DNA from 2 places in the Terribacillus saccharophilus genome. Region 1 is predicted to be linked to the other one. Evidence: predicted binding sites of a transcription regulator. Region 1 holds the regulator's gene; the other holds the start of a gene.

Region 1 (3,189 bases):
TTTTTGCTCTTTCTGTTCGCTAAGGCTGAGTCCTTCTGCCTTGGCTTTATTTGCTAACGCATTTAGGCGTGCTAATTTATCTTTAGTTAACATGTGTATATGCTCCTTTAAGCATTAGAGTTAATATACCTATGTTACCCGCTAGCGTCTTCCGATTCAAGCGAAAGATACTCCTGGTACCTTCTATGTACGGTCGCCTTTGATACATTAAAGCCCATACCGCGCAGAACAGAGCTGATTTCTTGGAAAGTAAGCTTGTTGTTTCGCAGCCTGATTACTTCTTGAATCGGAAAGTCAATCCGCTCTCTGCCAGGTGCAGCCTGCTGGTTGCTCAAATTCTTACTTGGATCATATCCGGCCTCAATTGCCCTTCTCATACCTCGTTTAATTTTCATATTATGAATCTTCCGCTGATACTCCTCGACAATACCAACGATCTGGAGCACCATACCATCTGATTCTGAAAGCTGGAATTCACCGTGCTGGCTTAACGTATACACCTTGACCTCCAGCTTCTGAAGATGATGGAACAAGGCGATCTTCGTATTGCCTCTTCCTAGCCTCGTCTCATCCTGAATGAGAAGACAATCTGCTTCATGTGCTGTAAATATATCCAGCATGCGAAAAATTCCCGGACGTTCGATCTCATAACCGCTCTGTTTCTCTTCGATGATATCGATAACCTCTATGTTGGAGGACGCAGCAAGACTGATAAGCTCTTCGCGCTGACGCTCAATCGAGCTTGCTTGCTCGTCCTTTTCTGTACTTACTCTGCAATAGATGACTGCTTTCATTGATGTACCCTCTCACTTCGACTAATTAGACGCTCATTATAAGTGTAAAGTATAGGAAGAAAAGCGTGAAGCCGAAAAGCACATAATAGAATAGATCTGATTTTGCTAGTTTTTTGAACATGGTAGACCCCTCCGTTTTCAAGAACGTGCGTTCTCTTTGTTAATTCCATTATATACGAACATAGGTTCTAGTCAAGGCTTTTTTTCGAACGGATGTTTGTATATTGCAATCTATCATGGTATACTGTATGTAATAAAAATATATGCACGGGGTGTTCGATACATGATAAAACTATCGAAAAGACAGGAAGCGATTCTAGCATACATAAAGGAGCAGGTACTCGATAAAGGCTACCCGCCATCCGTTAGAGAAATTGGCGAAGCAGTTGGCTTGGCTTCAAGTTCTACAGTTCATGGCCATCTTTCCCGCTTAGAGAAAAAAGGCCTTATCCGACGTGACCCTACAAAGCCGCGCGCTATCGAGGTATTATCATTAGATAGTGAAGAACAAACAGATATTCCTCGCGGCGAGGCAAACTACGCTCCGGTAATCGGGAAAGTAACAGCTGGTATTCCAATTACAGCAGTGGAGAATATAGAAGAATATGTCCCTGTACCTAGCCATCTAGTAGGACCGGATGATAATATCTTTGTTTTGGTTATTGTTGGTGAGAGTATGATAGAAGCTGGTATTTTAGATGGAGACATGGTCATCGTCAAACAGCAGCAAACTGCTCAAAATGGAGAGATTGTTGTTGCGATGACAGAGGACAATGAAGCAACAGTGAAACGCTTCTTCAAGGAAGAAAACCAGATCCGACTGCAGCCAGAAAACAGTACGATGGATCCTATTATTTTGGATAATGTTAGCATTCTTGGTAAAGTAATCGGCTTATATCGCTCCATTCAATAAAAAAATCGGCTCCGGCCGGTTTTTTTATTTTTTTCATAGAATTTACATACTTTTAGCCTTCTTTCGACATATTTTTTGGGTATATTAGATTATGATATTACCAAAAGCTAGAAAGCGGGTGGTGTTGTGAAGCTGTTGTATAAGCTCTTCTGCAAGTTGCGAGGCCGTCATAAGATTGATAGTGTTACTGATTCGTGTAAATGCGGATATACAAGAAGCCACCGCAGAGAACAACACAGTATGGACGATTATTATCTTAAAGAACGCTAAAAACGGTATAAATAAGGAGCTTGCCTACATGGCAAGCTCCTCTTTTGTGTTTTCGTCATTCAGTTATAGAAGAAAGCTAGATATTAGTTTGTTTCTTGTATCTTTCTGCCAAAGTGATACTTCCTCCACTCTCCATAGAAATGAGTAACAGCCGTGCGGAATGCTGCATAAATCGGAACAATGAGTAACAAACCGATAAAACCAGCAATATTACCAGCAGCCAACAATAGTGAAATGACGGTAAGCGGATGCAGTTTCAATACTTTCCCCATCACATTAGGTGAAATAAAGGAACTTTCGATTTGTTGAGCTATGAACATGACTACTGCTGCCCATACAGCAAGCATAGGGTCCTGGAAGAATGCAACCAGCACAGCAGGAGCAGCGGCAAGATACGGCCCAAGGAAAGGAATGAAGTTTAACAGTAAACCGATTAAAGCAAAGATTAAGGAGTATTCCAATCCTATAATCAGATATCCTATATATAATAACGCTCCGACACAGCAACTTACGATAAACTGGCCTTGAATAAAGCTAGACAAAGTATGATCTAGTTTTCGCAATAATTCTTTTAAGCTCTCGGACTTATGTCCTGTAAAAAACTTTGTTAAAAATGGCTTTAGTTTATCTCCATCTTTTAGCATGAAGAATAAAAAGAACGGTATAAGGATCAGACCTACTGTGAAGCTGACTAAACCTGAAAGAAAACTAGTGAGATAGCTTAACGCTTGTTCTGTATAGTTTTCTAAATTATTGGAGAAATTCTGCACTGCACTGTTTATCTGATCTGGAACGGCTGAATAATTATCCTCCACGTTCTCTACGAGAGATTCAGCATGCTCCACTATAACAGGAACTTGTTCGGACAGTGCAGCTATCTGATCCTGTGCTATCGGTGCAATAAAACGAAATCCTAGATATCCAATTCCGATAATCAACAGAAATAAAATTAGAATTGCCGACCACCTCGGCAGCTTTAGCCGTTCCAGTAATTTAACCAACGGCCTAGTGATGTAAAACAAAAAGCCCGCTGCAATAAGCGGAAATGCTATTGCTTTTACAAATTCATATAACGGGGTGAAGATATAATTTACCTTCCCTAACAGCAGTATGATTGTCAAAATCAGTACCGCTGCTGTCAAACTCTGAAACCATCGTTTTTGCAGCATATTATGTACCATCCCTTGAATAGAAGTTCTATTCCATTTCCCT
Region 2 (3,189 bases), 470 kb from region 1:
TTCTCTTCTTTATTTAACACAAGCAGCCTTGACGCAGTCCGATCCAGAAGCGGCGTCTGTGCGATCAGTTCTTCTGGTAAATGAAAATCGTATTCCTGTATATCCATACCTGTTAACTCCTAGTCTGTATCAGCGAAATTTGTTGAAGAGGAACAATATAAGCGACAGTACAATACTAACTACAATCGATGTTACGATCGGAAAGTAGACTGTCGTGTTCCCTTTCTTAAAAACGATATCTCCTGGCAGTTTGCCAACAAACGACATTATGATGCCGATTATAATACACACAACGCCTATAAGAATAAAGATTTTTCCAATGCCGGTCAAGCCCCTGGCACCTCCCGGTTGAAATGGGCATAGGCAAGATGGGTCACAACGCGACCGCGCGGTGTTCGTTGTATGAAACCAATCTGCAGCAAATACGGTTCGTATACATCCTCAATCGTCTGTGACTCTTCTCCGATTGTCGCACTGATTGTATCAAGTCCGACTGGGCCTCCGCGAAATTGATCCATGATTGTTGTCAGCAGCTTATGATCGATATGATCAAGGCCCTTTTCATCCACTTGAAGCTGATTAAGCGCTGCATGGGTTGTTTCCTGTGTAATATAGTCTTCCCCTTTGACCTGGGATATATCGCGTACCCTTTTCAGTAGGCGATTGGCAATCCGGGGTGTTCCCCTCGAACGCAATGCTACCTCGTTGGCAGCAGAAGGTTCAATCTCAACATCGAAAATGACTGCTGTACGCTCGACAATGCTCGCCAAATCTTCCGTATTATAGAATTCAAGGCGGCTCAGCACACCAAAACGGTCTCTGAGAGGTGCAGATAGTAATCCAGCTCTCGTCGTCGCACCAACCAATGTGAATGGCGGCAAATCAAGACGAACGCTGCGTGCGCTAGGTCCGGTTCCAATGACAATGTCCAGAAAGAAATCTTCCATAGCGGGATATAGTATCTCCTCAACCGCTCTTGGCAATCGATGAATCTCATCGATGAACAGCACATCGCCTGCTTCCAGCGAGCTTAAAATCGCTGCCAAATCTCCTGCTTTTTCAATAGCAGGTCCGCTCGTTGCCCGGAATGATACTCCCATTTCATTGGCAATAATCGACGCCATCGTTGTTTTACCCAGTCCTGGTGGTCCGTAGAGCAAAACATGGTCAAGCGGCTCATCACGCATCTTTGCTGCCTCTATGAAAATAGCCAGATTTTCTTTTGCTTTATGCTGACCGATGTATTGCTTTAAGGTGGACGGGCGCAGACTGAGCTCGATCACTTCGTCTTCCTGTTTCAATTTGTTCGTAATCATGCGATCTTCCATCTTCGCACTCCTTTATTTCTTTTGACTTAACAAAGCCAAACCTTTCTTAATCAGGTGATCAGCACTGTCGCTATCTTCTTTTTTCAGCTGCGGCAAGACTGCTTTAATTTCCCGCTCTTGATATCCTAGAGCCCGCATTGCATCTTCTGCATCTGCTAATGCAAGACGTTTCTTAGATGTATTGCTTTCTGTTCCAGCAGATGCTTCGATTGCAGTAAGCGATACCATATAAACGAGCTTACCTTTCAAATCGAGCACCATTTGACGTGCTGTCTTCTTCCCAACACCCTGGAAGCTTGTCAGAAACTTATCATCTTCCCGTTCAATTGCTGCGACAAATTCCTCGACATTGACACCTGCTAGGATCTGCAAGGCATTTTTCGGTCCGATCCCTGACACCCCAAGCAGTTTTTGGAACAAGAACTTGTCTTCTGTATTCTTAAACCCGAACAATGTCTGGGCATCCTCCCGTACATAATGATATGTATGGACAAGCGCCTCCTTGCCTTCTTCCATTTGGAATTGGAAAGGATTCGGGCAAATGATTTCATAACCTACACCGTGTGCTTCTACAAGCACAGCTTCTTCTGTAATTCCAGTAATCTTGCCTTTAACATACGCTATCATGCTGTTTCTCTCCTACCTGAATCAATAACTTCCTTCTATTTTACCACACAAGCGTATGTTCGTATAAGGTTAATGGCGAAAAACAGGAAAAGGATCTCCCTCTCCTGAGGGACGATCCTTTAGCTTGGTAGCGGTGCTATATCGTTTTTGGAACGGAATGCTTCCAGGACATCTTCATACACTTCTCTAGATTGAATCTTGATCCCATCTTCGAGCTCTTCCGCTTGATGACTTTCCAACTTTCCTTTATTTATCTGATAAAACGATTGGATTGCTTGCTGATCTACCGGCCGGCCTTCGAATATGGTGAGCTTACCTTTGTATATACCGAAATAGCCATTCTTCTTTAACGAGGGTGAAATATCCATCACTTCCTGTTTGAATACAACTAAACCTTCTTTCTGGGAAACAAGCTGCCAATCATGATAGGTTGACCAGAAATCTTCCATTGCATAGATTTTCTCTTGATGGGTCACCTCTGTCTGCTTGCCATCAATATATTGACGTTGCAGTACGACCTTCACTTCTACTGGATCCGCAGCTTGCACTGTTACACTTGGAATTACTAAAAGGAAAAGCAAACAAAAGACTAAGAAACGTCTCATGATCTTCCACCCCTATTCCGTTACATTTGCCTTCATTTTTTCCTGTTAACGCTTCTTTATCCGTTTTTTTTGAAAAAATAATAGTTTGACCGACACTTTTCTGGTTTTCTTTTCGATTATATGTGGTAAAGGATTAGAAAGTTGAAAACAAAGGCGGGATAAAAAGTGAGAAACACTACGCAGCAAAAGTACCTCCACTACGTGGAAGCGAAAAGCGAAGCAAATATGGCGAGCGTTTTCTCAGAAGAAAAAGCGACCTTGATACTTAGAAATCACATTCAACACGCCGGTTTGTCCAAAGCAGAAGTACTTGCTATGGAAGATAAGTATCGTCAGGATATGCACCGCATTTTCGAAGAGCATGGTATATTATAAATGAAAGCCCCTTCAACGGTAGAAGGGGCTTTTTTTATTTCACTTATTTTCTTGTTCATCTCCCGGCAGATCTTGGGCAGGAGAAGGCTCATAGAAATCAGCGAGCGGCTGTTGTACACCGTAAGGATCTCTGAATTCCGGCTGTGCTTGTGTAAATTCTGGTGCCGCAGGAAAAGGAATATCCGGACCGCAACAAGAGCGCATTGCCGCTGGCGGGTAGGAATAAGGCGCTGGTTGATCATAAGAGTTAAAAG

What was found. The regulator LexA, encoded in region 1, represses DNA repair genes until DNA is damaged. The targets are predictions, from matches to a motif close to CGAACATATGTTCG.
Region 2: the regulator LexA is predicted to act here: its motif matches at 2,004-2,017, upstream of ruvA (Holliday junction branch migration protein RuvA).

Annotation. Positions count from the first base shown of each region.
Region 1 covers NZ_CP008876.1:1,395,508-1,398,696, reverse strand. The annotation lists gene GZ22_RS07080 (DUF896 domain-containing protein) at 1-93, opposite strand, end outside; gene GZ22_RS07075 (YneB family resolvase-like protein) at 135-794, opposite strand; gene lexA (transcriptional repressor LexA) at 1,078-1,707, shown strand; gene GZ22_RS07065 (AI-2E family transporter) at 2,061-3,146, opposite strand.
Region 2 covers NZ_CP008876.1:1,862,553-1,865,741, forward strand. The annotation lists gene queA (tRNA preQ1(34) S-adenosylmethionine ribosyltransferase-isomerase QueA) at 1-107, opposite strand, end outside; gene GZ22_RS09455 (DUF2905 domain-containing protein) at 130-321, opposite strand; gene ruvB (Holliday junction branch migration DNA helicase RuvB) at 327-1,328, opposite strand; gene ruvA (Holliday junction branch migration protein RuvA) at 1,341-1,955, opposite strand; gene GZ22_RS09470 (BofC C-terminal domain-containing protein) at 2,075-2,560, opposite strand; gene GZ22_RS09475 (hypothetical protein) at 2,726-2,935, shown strand; gene GZ22_RS18385 (LysM peptidoglycan-binding domain-containing protein) at 2,975-3,189, opposite strand, start outside.